2 regions of the Ferrimonas lipolytica genome follow, and region 1 is predicted to be linked to the other one. Evidence: predicted binding sites of a transcription regulator. Region 1 holds the regulator's gene; the other holds the start of a gene.
What was found. Region 1 encodes sigma-54, which starts transcription at its own class of promoters, with help from an activator protein. Its sites were predicted from a motif close to GTTGGCACGNNNNTNGNNT; they were not measured.
Positions count from the first base shown of each region.

Region 2: HER31_RS05500 (LruC domain-containing protein) is a predicted target of sigma-54. The motif match lies at 5,984-6,002, and genes of this name have one in related genera.

Region 1 is NZ_CP051180.1:3,026,616-3,035,267, reverse strand. Features, by position in the region: gene HER31_RS13935 (DM13 domain-containing protein) at 1-332, shown strand, start outside; gene HER31_RS13930 (HPr family phosphocarrier protein) at 307-591, opposite strand; gene rapZ (RNase adapter RapZ) at 581-1,429, opposite strand; gene ptsN (PTS IIA-like nitrogen regulatory protein PtsN) at 1,426-1,872, opposite strand; gene hpf (ribosome hibernation promoting factor) at 1,872-2,159, opposite strand; gene HER31_RS13910 (RNA polymerase factor sigma-54) at 2,182-3,642, opposite strand; gene lptB (LPS export ABC transporter ATP-binding protein) at 3,683-4,414, opposite strand; gene lptA (lipopolysaccharide transport periplasmic protein LptA) at 4,411-4,977, opposite strand; gene lptC (LPS export ABC transporter periplasmic protein LptC) at 4,964-5,515, opposite strand; gene kdsC (3-deoxy-manno-octulosonate-8-phosphatase KdsC) at 5,512-6,066, opposite strand; gene HER31_RS13885 (KpsF/GutQ family sugar-phosphate isomerase) at 6,066-7,040, opposite strand; gene HER31_RS13880 (calcium/sodium antiporter) at 7,058-8,017, opposite strand; gene HER31_RS13875 (ATP-binding cassette domain-containing protein) at 8,169-8,652, shown strand, end outside.
Region 2 is NZ_CP051180.1:1,136,159-1,144,810, forward strand. Features, by position in the region: gene HER31_RS05480 (sigma-54-dependent transcriptional regulator) at 277-1,734, opposite strand; gene HER31_RS05485 (sensor histidine kinase) at 1,761-2,726, opposite strand; gene HER31_RS05490 (heme NO-binding domain-containing protein) at 2,719-3,294, opposite strand; gene HER31_RS05495 (hypothetical protein) at 3,693-4,262, opposite strand; gene HER31_RS05500 (LruC domain-containing protein) at 4,305-5,927, opposite strand; gene HER31_RS05505 (polysaccharide biosynthesis/export family protein) at 6,403-7,674, shown strand; gene HER31_RS05510 (GumC family protein) at 7,687-8,652, shown strand, end outside.

The sequences.
Region 1 (8,652 bases):
AGTTTGAGCGCGAGCGAACCGACAGTGATTTACTGCACTGGGGCGAAGGACAATTGCTGTTGGGCGAGGGTAGCATCGGCTTTCGTGGTGAATTGGCGCCGGGGCCAGATTACCGTCTCTATCTTTCCCCACGATTTGTTGAGACCGAGCATGAATTTTTAGCGCTGCAGGGAGAAATGGTCGCAATAGGCAGCATAAGCAGCTTTGATGGCTTTGCTTTGCCCGTACCCAACGGAGTTGAAGTTGGCAGCTATCAGGCGGCGATCGTCTGGTGTGAGAGCTTTCAGCAGTTTATTACCTCTGGGGTTATTCGTCCTCGTCAAAGCGACTAGCAAATAGCTCACATATCGCATCGAGTGCAGCTAAGGCATCGGGCCCGTAGCTGCACACTGTGATCTCTTTGCCTTGGCAACCTTGCAACATCAAGATCCCAAGGATGCTATTGGCGTTGGCTTGTTGTTGCTCAAGTTGTAGCTCGATTTGTGCATCGAAGGTTGTCGCGAGTTGGGTTAAGCGGGTCGCCGCACGAGCATGTAGCCCTAGTCGGTTAATAACCACTACTTGTCGACAAACTCTCTGCTCAATCGACATCAAGCTCTCGGTGACGAACTGAGATCCCATCGCGATGGAGCTTAAAGCGTTGAGTCAGTTGTTCGACGACATAAACACTGCGGTGCTTACCACCGGTACAACCTATGGCGATGGTAAGGTAGGCGCGATTATTACGCTCTAGCATCGGCAACCAGTTCAGAATAAAACGTTCGGTTGAATCGATAAATCGAGTCACACTGCTGTGCTGTAAGAAAAAATCGGCAACCGGTTTGTCTTTGCCGGTAAACGGTCTTAGCTCTGGTTCCCAGTGCGGGTTGGCAAGAAAGCGTACATCAAACATAAAGTCCGCTTGTTGTGGCATACCATGTTTAAAGCCAAAGGATTCAAACACCACCATCATTTCGTTTGGAGCTTCGCCGAGCAGCAAGGTTCGGACTTCGTTGGCGAGGTCGTAGACGGAGAGGTTATCGGTGTTGATAAGATGATCGGCGTCTTGGGCTAATGGTTGCAGTAAGCTTCGCTCTTGGCCAATAGCCTCTGCTAGCGGCGCGCCGTCGTTGGACAATGGGTGGCGACGGCGAGTCTCGCTGTAACGGCGCATTAGCGTATCGTCAGAGGCATCAAGGAAGTAGATCTGCGCATCGATACCGGCGGGGATCCGTTCTCGCAGCTTGGTTATCGCCAGTTCCTGATCCGGTAGGTTACGGATATCTAAACTAACCGCGACTAATTCCCGCTGATTTTCGAGGCTTTGCAGCAGTTGCAGTAGCAATGGCATCGGCAGATTATCAACGCAGTAGTAACCAAGATCTTCTAATACGTGCAAGGCAACGGTTTTACCGGCTCCAGAGCGCCCCGAAAGAATAACTAGCTTCATGCAGTGATCACTTGATACAGATGTTGATTATCAGAGGCTTTGCGCATCGCTCGGCAAAGCTCTTTTTGGCTCAATTTCTCTGCCACCGTGGCGAGCATTGATAAAAACTCTTGATGTTGTTGCTCCGGTACGAACAACGCAAATAACAAATCAACAGGCTTCTGATCGACGGCATCAAATTCGATGGGAGAGTCGCTTTTGAGTAACACCGCCAGCGGCCTATCTAATCGGTTCAGCCGACCGTGCGGAAGCGCGATGCCCTTTCCGATGCCCGTACTGCCCATTTTTTCCCGAGCCATAAGGCTCTCGAACAACTCGTGTTGGGGGAGTTCAGGGCACTGAGAGGCAGCCAATTCACTGATCATCTCAAGTGCCCGTTTTTTGCTTAACTCAGAGTCGACACATAGGGTGCGCTCGAGTGTCAGTAGTTCATTGATTTCCATTAGTGCCGGGAAATTTTCTCTTTGTGTTTGATTACCTGTCGATCGAGTTTATCGACCAACCCGTCAATTGCTGCGTACATATTGTCGTGCTCGTGGGTAGCAAACACTTCACCGCCGTTTAAGTGCAGCTTAGCTTCGGCAATCTGTTGTAATTTCTGCACTTCCAGTATTACATGAACGTTGTTGATGTGGTCGAAATGCCGCTCCAAACGTTCAAATTTTTCGTTAATGTAGTTGCGTAGTGCGTCTGTTATATCAACATGATGACCGGTTAAGTTGATCTGCATAGCTTACCTCCGTAGGTGCGCGTTACAGCATTTTGCGCTGGTTTGATGGTGGAATCGTTAAGGCTTCGCGATATTTAGCCACGGTGCGTCGGGCTACTTGGATGCCTTGTTCCGCCAGAATTTGAGCCATTTTACTGTCGCTAAGAGGTTTCTTTGGATTCTCTGCCGCCACGAGCTTTTTGATGAGCGCGCGGATAGCAGTAGAAGAGGCTTCGCCGCCGCTGTCAGTGCTCACATGGCTGGAGAAGAAGTACTTCAGTTCAAAGATCCCTCTTGGGGTATGTAGATATTTTTGAGTAGTCACTCGAGATATCGTCGATTCGTGCATCTCGACCACCTCGGCCACATCATTGAGCACCATTGGCTTCATGGCTTCTTCGCCGAACTCGAGGAACCCTTGCTGGAATTGCACGATGCAGTTGGTAACCTTCATCAGTGTTTCGTTACGGCTTTCAAGGCTTTTGATAAACCACTTAGCCTCCTGCAGATGTCCGCGAACGAACTGACCGTCACCGCTACCGCGGGCGCCGTTACCGATGGCGGCGTACTGTTGATTGATGCGAATCTTGGGCATGGCGTTAGGATTGAGCTCAACCACCCAGCGTCCCTGTTTTTTACTTACTGAAACATCAGGAATCACGTATTCACTTGGTGTTGCTGCGATTTGCCCGCCTGGTCTTGGGTTCAGTGACTGAATCAGATCCATGGTGTCCTTAAGCTCAGTTTCACTGAGCTTAGTACGCCTTATCAGGGTGCGAAAGTCTCTATTGGCCAACAGATCCATATGTTCATCAAGGAGATTGATAGCCTGATCTCGCCAAGGGGTGTCAGCGTTGTGCTGCAACAGTTGTACCTTGAGGCATTCAGATAGGTCGATGCTGACACAGCCGACCGGATCAAATTGTTGAATGCGTTTGCGGACCGCCTCGACTTCATCTAATTCAATGTCGTCCCGGCCGACAGCAGTTAGTACATCAGCCACGGGAATAGTGAGATAGCCGTATTCATCGATGGCATCGATAAGGGTCGTGGCGATGGCCTGGTCGGTATCGCTCATTGGGGTGAGACCCATTTGCCAAAGTAGATGGCTTTGCAGATCGTCACTGGTTTCGCCCTGATAGCTGTCATCGTCATCGCGTGGACCACTGGCCGCAGCGGCAGGGGCTGCGCTGTAAACGTCGTCCCAGGTGCTATCAAGGGGTAAATTATCGCCTAAGTCAGTTTGGCTTAGGGCTTCGCTGGTATCTAACGCGGCTTGCTCGGTCACCGAAGCACTTGGGCTGTCCTGACTTTCCGGAGATGCTTCTTGGTCTTGGTTATTGAAGTCGTCGTCGCTCTGCTCCAACAGCGGGTTAGAGTCGAGGGCTTCTTGGATCTCTTGTTGCAGATCTAACGTCGACAGTTGCAGCAGTCGGATAGCCTGCTGCAACTGAGGTGTCATCGTTAGCTGTTGTCCAAGTTTTAGCTGTAGCGAGGTTTTCATTTAATGCCCTAATCCTTGTACTGCCCGATGGAAGGGGGCACTAGAGTCTGAATTGATCACCCAAGTAAACAGAGCGTACTAATTGGTCTTCCAATACCGCTTCTGGTGCCCCTTGAGCAATCATTTCACCATGACTGACAATGTAGGCGTATTCACATACGTCCAAGGTTTCTCGGACGTTGTGATCGGTGATCAACACCCCGAGACCGCGTTGTTTCAAGTGTTGGATGATCTTCTTAATGTCGATAACCGAGATCGGGTCGACACCGGCAAAGGGTTCATCCAATAAAATAAATTGTGGATCTGCTGCTAGCGCTCGGGCTATTTCTACACGGCGACGTTCGCCACCAGATAGAGCCATCCCTAAACTGTCACGTATGTGAGTAATATTAAACTCTTCGAGCAGCTGTTCCAGTTTTTCTATACGTTGCTCTTTACTGAGCTCTTTTCTGATCTGCAGTACCGCCATCAAGTTGTCATGAACAGTGAGCTTGCGGAAGATCGACGACTCTTGCGGTAAATAACCAATGCCTTTGCGAGCACGACTGTGCATTGGCAGATAAGTGATCTCTTCACCATTGATATGAATGCTACCTTGGTCGTTTTGGACCAAGCCAACCACCATATAAAAGGTGGTGGTTTTACCTGCGCCGTTTGGACCTAATAAGCCTACGATTTGTCCCTTTTCAACTTTAAGGCCGACATTCTTAACCACTTGGCGACCGTTGTAGCTCTTGGCTAACTGCTGCGCTTCAAGAACCACTGGCTTCATGGTTTAGGCTCGCTTTTAGGTTGTTCTTGTAGTTCTGGCGCTGGCAATACTATCGGTTGGTTTTCCGTTGGAGTTGTTGTTTTCGGTGCTGGCATAAAAATGGTGGTGATCTGGCTCTCGTCGGAGCCTTCCGCACTGAGTTTCTGTTGCTCGGCGTTGTAGCTAATACGTGAGCCTTTGACAACGCTGCCTTCTTGACTCATCTGGGCTTCGCCAATGAGGATCAATTCGCGGTTACTTACGCTATAGCGAATCTCTAATGCGTTGGCTTCCGCCTTCATGCCATTTTCTTGTACTTGTTCGTACGTAGCTGGATTGCCAGTGGCAACAAAGATCTGTTCGGACTTGTCTTCAGTGGCAATGAGAGTCAGCTTGTCAGCTTCGATTCGCAATGTACCTTGGGTAACTACTACGTTGTCGATGTAGCTTAGGGTGCGACTTTGGAGATCGCCTTCAGAACGGTCAGCGGTGACGCTAACCGCTTGCAAAAAGTCGGCTTGCAGTGCCTGTGTTTGCGGCGCCAGTAACGCCAGCGCAATTAGGAGTGGCTTACTGAGTTTCATAAGTAGCACTAACCTTTTGTTTCAAAATAATGTGATTTTGCTTGAGATCAGCCCAAAGGCCGAGACCAGTCATTTGGAATTGCTCGCCAAAGGCCTGCAGCTGTCGATCAGTTTCCATCTCCATCGTGGATAGGTCCAGGTTCAGCTGTTCAGTATGGATGGTTCTGATTGGCTTATACGGCTCAATAGCTTCAACAATAACGCTGTGTTCTAGCGTTAGGAAGCGATTGTCGCGCAGCTCACCCACCTTGGCTTTGACTTTCCATACGGTGTTGCCGTCTTCTGGGTAAACCAGATAAACGGGGTTTTCAAATTCAGTTAGCTGCTTTTGCTGATAGTGGAACATGGTGTCAGCAGCTATCTCGGCATTAAGGCGGCCATTGGCATCATAAGAGCGGGTTTTCATTTCTCGAGCTACGTAATCGGGCTCACTCTCAGAGAGTGAATCCACTACCGGAGGCTCAATCGAAATGTTGCGCAGATATAGGCCGCCAGCCATTGCGAGTAGCAGCAAGCCAGCAAGCAGCTCACGCTTCATACTGACATGCCCTTAGCATCCATCAGTTTACCTTGCGCTTGCAATAGAAGGTCGCACAGCTCACGGACGGCACCAAAGCCGCCGCCAATAGTAGTGCGATAATGTGCCTGAGGCAGCAATGCTGGATGAGCGTCGTGGACGGCAACCGCAAGAGCGACCTTCTCCATTACTGGCAGGTCAACTAGATCATCGCCAATGTATGCGCATTGATCGGCTTCAAGTCCGAGCTCAGAGCGAATCTGTTCAAACGCGGTGAGCTTATCTTCGCAGCCTTGGACGATGTGTTTCACCCCAAGGTTAGTCATCCGTTTTTCGACAATAGCAGAGCGCCTACCGGTGATCACTGCTACCGCAATACCGGCATTTTGAACCGCCTTGATGCCAAAACCGTCGCGGGTATGAAACGCTTTCAGTTCTTCACCGTCGTTACCGATGTAGATACGACCGTCGGAGAATACACCGTCAACGTCACACAGTAGCAGTTTAATATTGCTAGCACGCTCGATTACGTCGGCATTTACTGCGCCATACAACGTTAAGATTGCGTCCATTAGAGTACTCCTGCCTTTAGCATATCCATCATGTTGAGGGCGCCAGCAGGGCAACCGTCACCGTCGACGCTGATTAAGCCGTTAATATTGTTATCTTCCATCAATTTGAGTGCTTGTGCAGCCAATAAGTTGCAATCGATAGTAATTGGTTTTTGGGTCATCACCGTACCGATGGTGGTCTGGTGAATATCAACCCGGGCATCGAGAACTCGGCGCAGGTCGCCATCGGTAAATAGCCCAGTCAGAACACCACTATTATCAACTACAGCAGTCATTCCCAGCCCCTTGGCTGAGATCTCCAACAGTGCTTCACTTACGGTCACCTGTTCATTAACTATAGGTAGACGCTCACCACGGTGCATGATGTCAGCAACCTTTAATAACAGCCGCCGTCCGAGCGCGCCGCCAGGATGTGATAAGGCAAAGTCATTGGCGGTGAAATCCCGAGCCTGCAGCAGTGCTACCGCAAGGGCATCACCCATGACTAAGGTGGCGGTGGTGGAAGAGGTTGGTGCTAAACCCAGCGGGCAGGCCTCCTCGCCGACGGCAATACACAGGTGATGTTGTGCTAGCTCCGCCAAGGTTGAGTTGGGTTTGCCGGTCATCGCGATAATCGGCAAACCCATCCGTTTGATTACCGGCATCAATGTCAGGATCTCGTGGGCTTCACCAGAGTTGGAGATAGTAATAACGATGTCCTGCTTGCTCAACATGCCAAGATCGCCATGGCTAGCTTCACCAGGGTGTACGAAGAAAGCTGGTGTACCTGTGCTGGCAAGTGTCGCCGCGATCTTGTTACCGATGTGACCAGACTTGCCCATACCCATAACTATCACTTTGCCTTTACAGGCGATAATAGCGGCGCACGCGGCTTCAAACTGATCGTCGATGTAGTTACTGACATTGCGAACGGCATCCGCTTCTATCTCAACTACTTGACGACCCCAGCGGCGCCATTGCATTGGTACAGACATCTCTTAACTCCACAAGCTTATGCTAATTGGCTAAATAAACTGATTTGGTAGGCAATAAAACAAGCCAGTAATAACGCGCCTTCAATACGGCCAATGGTCTTGTTCTTTTTCAGTATTAGGATCGCAAGTGGCGCCAAGCTGGTCGCCAACATAATGAAGAAATCACGGCCAGCGGCAGCGGCATCAATGGCGCCGGGAGCGATAAAGGTCGGAATTGCTAATACTGCCAAGATATTGAATAGATTAGAGCCAACTACATTGCCAATAACGAGATCATCTTCACCTTTCGCCAATCCGGCTACGCAAGCGGCAAGCTCGGGTAAGCTGGTACCGACAGCAATAATAGTGAGACCAATAACCAGATCGGACATGCCAAACAGCTTGGCGATGCCAACTGCGTTATCGACCATTAGATCAGCTGAGATTGGCAATACAATCATACCGACAATCAACCACAGTGCCGCTTTGCCCATCGGCACATTATCGGGCACGTCATCACTGCTTTGCTGCGTGAGTTGGTCATCACGGTTGCGGAAGGCGTTGAAAATCAAAAAGCCCATTACGCCAATGAAGGCAGCGGCAAGAAGGATACCGTCGGTACGAGACAGGGTGAGATCGTGCATCAGATAGCCGGCCAGTACGGTTGCCATAATCATCATTGGCATCTCTTTCACTAAAGTGGAAGAGCCAACGATGAGTGGCTTCAATAGCGCGCACAAACCAAGGATCAGGGTGATGTTGGCAATGTTAGAGCCAATCACGTTACCGACTGCCGTATCGAGTTTTCCCTCCATTGCTGCGCTGGCGGCCACCATGGCTTCAGGAGCGGAGGAACCCATCGATACGATGGTTAAACCGATGATCATCGGAGCGATGCCTAAATTGCGAGCTACAGCAGCTGCGCCAAAGACAAAGCGATCTGCGCTCCAAACTAATAGGCCTAAGCCGAAGAAAAGTAATAATAAGTGTATGATCATAGTATTATAGGGACAGATAATTGGCGCGCATTGTCGCCCGATCCGAATCAAATTGAAAGTATTCGGCCACTGATAGCACTCGGTTACATTAGGTAACCAAATACCGTTATGTGGATAACAAGGAGATCGGTGGTACCACCACGATTAAGTTATGCTAAAAAATCAGACTCAGCCACCTGTCGGGCTGATTGAAGTGAAAGGGTTGCACTTTTCACGAGGGCAACGGGCGATCTTTACGGATCTCAACCTGACTATCCCCGCCGGAAAGATCACCGCCATTATGGGTCCCAGCGGTATCGGTAAAACGACCCTGTTAAAGTTAATTGGTGGGCAGCTAATGCCTAGCCAAGGCCAAGTGTTGTTTGATGGCGTGGATGTACACCAGCTGCCACGAAAAGAACTGTATCAACTGCGACGGCGGATGAGCATGCTGTTCCAATCTGGAGCACTGTTTACCGACATGTCGGTGTTCGACAACGTCGCCTTCCCTCTGCGAGAGCACACCAAACTATCTGAACCGATGATCCGTCGTGTGGTCCTAATGAAGTTGCAAGCGGTGGGGTTGCGCGGTGCAACGGAATTGATGCCGAGTGAACTCTCTGGCGGAATGCAACGTCGGGCGGCTTTGGCTCGAG
Region 2 (8,652 bases), 1.9 Mb from region 1:
TCTTGTATGCATTTTTGTATGCATTTTTGTGTGCATTCTTGTGTGCATTAGGGGGGGGAGCTTCGCCCCCCCTTTGGAATCCCCCTTGCCTTAGGTCGCAGTCCAAAACGCTTCGCTGAACTGCTCCGATGCGGCAGAAGATCAACGACGGCAGTGCTTTACCCTTGTATCAACACTCGCCAAGTCGGTGCTTTAACAGTATTGGAAACAACACTTAGTTGGTACACAGCCAAAATTATTTAGGGCGTCTAAAGGCAGTAACAGCAACCTAATAGGTTAGTTCTCCCACGCTTGCATCTTGCGATATAGAGTTGACGGGCTCACTTCCAGATAACCGGCAGCCTTAACCACCTTGTCATCACATATAGAAATCGCCTGCTGGATTGCGGCTTTTTCGACTTCCGCCAGAGGAACAATATGCTGTGGCAACATAGGCTCATTGCACGGTGGTGAAGCTTGGTGTTCAACGGTGCTGATAGCAGTGCGTGGCTTGCTATGTAACAGGGGTTCAGCTTCAGTATCACTGAGCGACAAGGCGTTAATTAAATCGCTATTATCCAACAGCGATTCGGTCGCCATAACCACACAGCTATAGATACAGTTTTCCAATTGACGCACGTTACCGGGCCATGGGTATTGAGATATCAACAGTTCGGCCTGCTGTGACAGCCCAACGACGTCTTTATTTTCAAGTTGCGCGTAATGGTGGACAAAGTGCTGTGCTAGCAGTACCGGATCAGCATCGCGGTCGCTAAGAGCCGGTAGGTTTAGGCTGATTACGTTCAAACGGTAGTACAGATCCTCACGCAGCTTATTATCTTTAATAGCGACGAGCGGGTCGCGATTGGTCGCGCAGATAAAACGGATACTAACCGTTTCCATCGTGCTGCTACCCACCTTTTGAAAGGTGCCAGTTTGGATAAATCGCAACAACTTAGCTTGCAGGCCGATATCCATCTCTGAAAGTTCATCCAGAAACAGTGTGCCACCGTCTGCTAGTGTTGCCGCGCCATCGCGATGGCTTATCGCCCCAGAGAACGCACCTTTGACATGACCAAAGATCTCCGATTCGATCAACTCATTAGGAATAGCGGCACAGTTAAGGGTTAAGAATGGTTTGCTGGCCCGTTGACTTAAATCGTGAATCGCTTTAGCTGCTAACTCCTTACCAGTACCACTCGCTCCGGTGATGAATACCGATGCCGAGCTCGGTGCTGCCCGCTCGATGGCACTATAGATGAATTGCATCGGTACAGAGCGACCGATAAACCCCTGAAATTGCTCTTTGTTGGTTAATTGATATTGCGCGAGCGTTCGGCGTAACAGCGCGCGTTCAGCAATCAGTTGTTGGGTGTATATTGCTTGCTCAAGGGTTAGGATTAGCTGCTCATCGTCCCACGGTTTATTGATGTAGCTCCAGATCCGGCCCTCGTTTACCGCTGCCATCACCATATCGCTGTCACTGTGGCCAGACAACACGATACGGATAGACTCCGGGTAAAAATCTGCTACTGATGCCAGTAGCTCGGCGCCGTTCATCTCCGGCATTCGCATATCTGACACAATCACATCGATGTTGTTTTGCGCCATTAATTGCAGTGCTTCAGCACCGCTAGTAGCGAATAGACACTGGGCATCAAGTTTACGCACTAAACGTTTGAGCGAAGACAAAATCTCCCGTTCATCATCTACAAACAGTACTGTGGCGGTACTTATCTTATCGCCGTTATACATAAGGCCCACTCCTATGGGAAAACACGCTATTGATGCTGCAGTGGTCTGTCGAGTATGGGTAAACAGATAGTAAAGGTGGTGCCTTGATCCGTTTGCGTCGTTACATCGATATTACCGCGGTGTTTCTTGATGATTGCATGGGCAATGGACAGCCCTAAGCCAGTGCCGCTATCGCTGTCTTTGGTGGTAAAAAATGGGTCAAAAATCTTACTGAGATGATGTTCGCTTATCCCACAACCGTTGTCGCTAACCCGCAGTTCAATGAGGTTATCGTTGCAGCTCGTGGTTACGGTGATGGTGCCAGTATCGTCAATTGCATGGGTGGCATTAACCAACAGGTTGAGAACTACCTGACTTATCTCTCCGGGATAACCAACGGTATCTGGAACCTCCGACAATGACACATCTAGTTTGGCCTTGTACTTAATCTCGTTCCAAACCAGCTTAATGGTGTTTTTGATGCAATCGTTGATATTGAACGGTTCACTTTGGTCACTGGGTGGGCGGGCGAATGACTTTAGCCCCTTAACGATGTCTTCAATTCGGGTAATGCCAGACAGCGACTCCGACATCAGATCGTCAAGATCCTCAAGCAAATGCGCCATATCCAACTCACTCCTCATTTGCTCGATGTGACTATTAAGGCCCGGCGGCAGTTGCTGCTCTGATAGCTGTGCAAAGGCTTGTTCATAACACTCGAGCATCAGTTTAAAGTTTGCGGTGTAACGTCCAAGCGAATTGAGATTACTTTTTACAAATGCGAGCGGGTTGTTGATTTCGTGTGCAACCCCAGCGGATAGCTGTCCTATTGAGGCCAATTTTTCTTTATGGACCAACTGCGCCTTGTGAGCTTTGAGGTTGTTGTACGCTTCAACCAACGATTGATTTTTGTCGTACAGCTCTCGTGACTTAGTCTCAAGGATATCTTCAGCCTTAGCTCGTGCTTTCTTTTGTCTTTCGTAGGCGGCTTTATAGTTTACGGCACTATTCATTGGCAACGCCGTGGGGTGGTTGCGGGCTATTTATACGCAGTAATATCAGGCATTCGTCGGCGCCGTGGTGCATGCACTGTTGGTGCTCTATGGTGCAATCAACCTTGTAGTGTAAGGCGGCACCAGCGATCAATCCCTCTGCCAATACACACAGCTTGCGCGGTGAGTTGTAGAGCATAAGCAGTTCATCGTTGTTGTTGTTGCTGCACTGGATTTTAGGCAGGTGTGCGTTGGTGTAAAGCTTGTTTACCTCTTTATGGATGGTGCCATCGATGCTTTTAATGAAGCTAAAGAAAGTCTCTTCTTGGGCGGTAAACTGAGGGTATTTATCATTGAGTGACTTGAATAACGAACGGCCGAAGGCCTCAACCAGGCTAGCGACTTCAATACCACTGATCTCCGACAACGCTTGCACCAGGTTAAACAGCTCTTCGTCGGGATAGCTTTCAACCGAGGTATAGACTCCGTCGGATTGCGGCTGCACCTTTTGTAATAATTGCTCCCACGTATCGATCCCCGCGGTGGACTCAATCATTTCATTAAACGCAATAAAAACAGCACCTTTCATGGTTAAACCTCTGATTACAAGCACACGTTTTTGAGCCTCGGCAACAATGCTCGCTTCTGGGCCCAGCCTGCTTGAGTATGAGAATCGTGGCTATCATCGTTTGCCAGTAGCGGTTGATGAGTTGTTAAATCTCAAATAAAGCGATTGTTATTGGTCATTGTTAGGCCAGCGATTTGCATTTTGCAAGGGTTAGCTAAAATGGAAAACTGGTGTGAACAGCAGGCAATGGTGACGATGAACGTCGATCTAGTGCTATCTAATGTTGTTGCGACTAGCGCATTCAGTTGAACGCGGTAGATGAGGAAAGGGGCAGTGTAATCAACTTTTTATCTAAAAAGCCCCCGAACCGTTTCGGGGGCTTTGCTCAATAACTTTGATTGTAGGCGGAAATCCAAAGGCTAGAAGTGATGACTTAGCGAGTCCTCGTTGATGTTAAGCAGCGCTTTGTTGTCAATGCCTAAGGTAGCAACCACCACCATCACCTTTTGTATCGTTGGGGTTAACTCAACAATGCGATCTATCACACCATTGTCGTTAGTCATGCCGATAAAAATCAGTTGGCTGTCCTCAGCGGTTAGATCTTCGACGGCTTCAATATTATTAGGCACGGCATACATCTTAATGATGGTGTCTGTTAGTGGTTCGCCTAAGGCATCATTAGCACTTAAGAACACATTGACCTGACGGGTAAGATCGAAATTAAAGTCCGGAGCAGCGTATAGCTCGCTTGAACTTTCTGCCTCGTTTGTCAATCGTTCGCTGTCAGGCTCATAGCTATTATCCGGTTCTGGTGTGGTTGGATCTTCTGCCGGTGGTGGTGTCGTTGGCGGCGCAGTTACCGGTGGTGTTGTTACGCCGGCGTCCACTTCGCTTGGATCTGAGCCCGATCCACCGCCTCCACCACAAGCACTAAGCAGCAGTATGCTGGCACCGATAAGCACGTGATAGCGAGTAAAGTAATTGTTCATAATTGTTCTCCAAACTGACAAGGGGTCGACATCGGTGTTGGCTTAATAGAAATGGCTATCTAAATCGCTAGTGGTGAACCAGTTGGTTGCTTCACTGCCTGACGATTCCACCCATACCTCGTAATCCGGGTAGGCCCAAATTACATCGATATATTCTTGTGGGTAGCGCCATTTTGTTGGGATCTTTAACGCCCATGGCAGGTTGTCGCTGTTGCGGAAATAGCGTGCGCTGGCTACGTCAGAGGTGTCATCTTTACGGCCAAGTTGGCTGTAATCGAACAGATCCGTTGGTGGGTAGTCGGCGAAGTGGATCTCACGGCCGCGGTAATCACGACGGAACAGGAAGAAGTCGAAGCTTGAATGGGGCAGGGCGTCGATGGTTTCGCTTAAGCGCACGTCCAGACTAAAGGGAACTGGGTCGAACTGGGTACAGCTCTTAACCGTATTAAAGTGTTGGCATTTACCCGGCTCGTTGGTTTGAGTAAAACGATGGCTGTCATTCCATAGGGTAATTACCGCATCGGTTTGATCCGCTTCGGTAGTTTTATCGAATGACTCCCCATTCACCTCTAACGCCGCACTGGCAATAGTGTCCGGCTCGATGCCCATCAATCGTAACGCAAAGCCGTTGTGAAAGTCGGCGCCACGGGCATCAATAAAGCCAGCCAGTTTAAACCCTGAGATGGCACCGTCAGCATTGTAGATGGTTTGTAGACGCTCTCGAATCACCAGATCATTCATATCGTAATCGCCGACGTTCGGCCAGTTGTCTTCGAACGCTAACGTTACCCAATCGGAGTCACTAGGGTAGTACGAGCTGAACGCCCGCTGGTAGTCGTTAGGGAACTGATCTTCGCTGTCGGCAATGCCATCGGCGTCGCTGTCATCAACGTCTGGCATAACCACGATATTACTGGTATCAATGGCGGTTTCAGGGGTGGTCTTTACCGAAAATACGGCATCGTTAAAATCGTTATCGCCCCAAGTACGAGGTAGATCCTCAAAACCAATAATTACCTCAGCCACCTCTTGATCGAACAGCAAGACATTGTGCTGTCTCAATTCGTCAGTGGGATCGGGATTTAAGTGTTTGAGTGAGTAGTAATAGGGAACTGGGTTGGATTTAACGCCGGTGTAGTAGGAAAAGCCATTGGCGGCGATGAAAAAACCGATGCTGGTTCCCGCCGGAAATACCCCCAAACTCACACGGTGACCATTAGCTAGGTGCGGGAACGACAGATTGGGAAAGGCGATGATCTCATCAATCTCGTCAGCAGTTTGCGGTGGATTATTTTTATCGAAGGTAAAGTAACCGAACGCATTCTTATAGCCAGCTCCTTCGTGAATAAAGGTGATGAATACCTCTGCTTCTTCAGTCAAGGTAACGTTGGATCCGTCGTCCGTCGTCATAAAGGCTTCGTTCACCCGCGCCTCGGGTAGCGCGTTGTTGATCCTAGCGAAGAACTCCGGCGAGTAGTCGTTGTAGTGCCACGCTAGAGTGTCCGGTTTACCGGTATTTTGGTTATAGCCAATGGGCCAGTTCTCTCCGCTAAGAAATTCCCAAACGTATTGATTGTTAACTTGGTTGGTCGCGCTTGTCGGCGCCGATAAGCCCATAGACATACAGGCAATTAAGCCCAAAGGTAACCCCAGCTTTTTATCCATAATAAAACTCCTGGCAAAGGTAAGTTGAACGCGTGATTGAACGTTGATGCAAACCAATGCGAAAACGATGCCAATAATTTGACTCTAAAAATAATCTTTATTAAACAGGTGCTTAATTGGGAGGTGGCGTTGTTTGTTGGTCTGTTCTAACCAGGGTTAGCCAGTACCATTTGCACTGTGCGAAACAAACTGCAAATGACTAGCATCGATTAGCTAAATGAGAATTGGCGTGACTCTTATTTGATGATGTTGGATTTTTGCACTGTGCGTACTCATATCGGCTAGCAAGCGTCCCTTGCCAATTTGCGAATAGTTCGAGTAATGGTTTTTGTTTTGCGAACATCAGCAAAGGCTCTCTCTCATCTGCCACATTAAATTTAGGTTAAGTGTTTGATTTTATTTAATTGATGTTATTGGCATGACGGTTGCTTTAGCTATAGCCAGAAGCAAAGGGGCTTGGAGCTTGGGGGATAAGATGGATAAGACTAAACGTTTATGGGCAGTATTAGCGGCAGCGATGGTGACGATGGGCTGTACCCAGCATCACGGTCTGCAAGACTCAGCCGTCCCCCACGACAACTTCTATGGCAACGCCTACCAGCAAGTTGCTGGAACCGGTGAGTTTATCCAGCACCAACAACCCGCTGACTCGTTGCGCTATGGCACCAAAGATTGCCGCGCCTACAGCAGTAATTTTGCTGCGGTTAATTACCGTGCCGATCAAATTATCAGTGATGGCGCTGAACATGTGCCTCTGTCACGACCAACCGATCCCCATTTCCATGGCACTGTGCCGCTTAGCCCCGGCGATCTAGTGTCGTTATCTATCGAAAATGGCGACGGCTTTAGTGGTAACTATGTCGTTAACACCAATGGTTTGCTGGTTGTGCCATACCTAGAGCCGATGATGGTATTTGGCCTACCAATTGAACTGGTGGCTGAGAAAATTGAGTTGGCTTTGGTACGAGCAGAGTTGTTCCGTCCAGCAACTGCACGGGTCGATCTGCGTTTATTACAGTGGTCAGACATTGAGGTAACGGTTTCTGGGGCGGTGTTTGAACCAGGCCGAGTGCGGATTAATCGCAACATCCCTGAACAGGTGCTCGAGCAACGGATTAACGCCTATGGCGATTACAGTGGCGATAGAATGTTGTCAGAAGCTCTGCGTGCAGCATCGGGGATCCGTCCAGACGCCAAACTCGACCAAGTTACCCTAATGCGCAGTGGTTGGCAGGTACAGCTTGATATGAGCGGGGTAATGACTGGTACCTCTTCCCGTGATATCGCCTTGGTCGCGGGGGACCGAATCGTTGTGCCAAGCACCGGTTGTTTTCAACCCCATCTGGTTCGACCGACCCAAATTACCCCTAAAGGGTTGCGAGTATTTATGTCCAACCTGATTGACTCAGCTGCAAATAACTCCAGTGCCGCAGTAGGGCGTTTTAGCAGCAACATGCCTTACGGTAGTCGCTTATTGCAAGCGGCTGTATCAGCCAACTGCATCGGTGGCAAACAGTGGACCAACGCGCCACGTAAAGTACTCCTCGCCGGGCACAACCCGCTTACCGGACAGGTTCAGGTGATTGAACGCTCGGTCGAACAATTAATGCGCCAGCCTCACATTGCCGCGGTGAATCCCTACCTTATGCCCAATGACGCGGTGGCTTGCTATGACTCGGATCTAACCAACCTCCGTGACATTGCCCGCAGTTTGGTTGACGTTATTTCACCGTTCAAATTACTGTAGGGATATACCGATATGTCGATGACCTATCCAATAGCAGTAAGAACCCGAGCAGACTCCCGCCGGGCGGCGCTGTACCAGTTTTGTCGCAGTCGTTATGTGCTGGTTGCTGGCTTAGGCTACGCCCTAGTGGTAATTCTGGTGACCATCTATCTGTTGCAAGCGCCACGTTTCCACAGTGACATGGCGTTAGTGCTACCTGGCTCAGGCTCCAGCAGCAATTTCAGCCTTGAGGATGTTGGTCAGGCCAGCGCCCAAACTAAGTCGCCCTTTAGTGGCGGTGGCTTCAACCCTAGGGTCAATTACAAAGAGATCTTAACCAGCCGCGACGTGATTCGACGAGCTGCAAATAACATCGGTTTAGATGAGACTCAATTTGGAGACCCACGAGTCACCTTAACTGAACAAACATCGATTTTGGCCATTACCGTCGCTGGCTCATCAGCGCTTGGTGCGGAAGATAAAGCGTGGAGCTTATACCAATCGTTCCAGCAACAACTTGATAATCTCCGTAGTGACGAAGTGTTGCGCCACAGTCAGGGGGTTGAGCGAGTATTAACTGAGTATGAGGCCCAGCTGGCAGAGAAGCGCCGCGCTGTGGTTGAGTTTCAGCAACGTTCGTTATTGGTATCGTCGGCACAGATGGAGCAAACCATACGCACCTTAACCGAGCTTAAAGAGAAGCGGTTGTACGCGGAGTCGGAGCTCACTAGTCGTGAAAATTTCGTCCGTCAATTGAGTCTTGATTTAGGTGTATCGCCGGCGCTAGCAGGGCAAGCTTTTGCCCTTAATACCGACACTCAATTTCGTGGCTACATGCGTGAGCTAGATGACAGTTCGGCGCTTATCACTCGTTTCTCCTCACACTGGGGCGAAAACCACCCAAAGGTTAAAGCCGAGCAGCAGCGTTTAGCTTTTGCTCGCACCGCGCTCTTTCAACGCAGCGCCTCATTGATTGGCGAGCCAACTGCAGAGTTACTG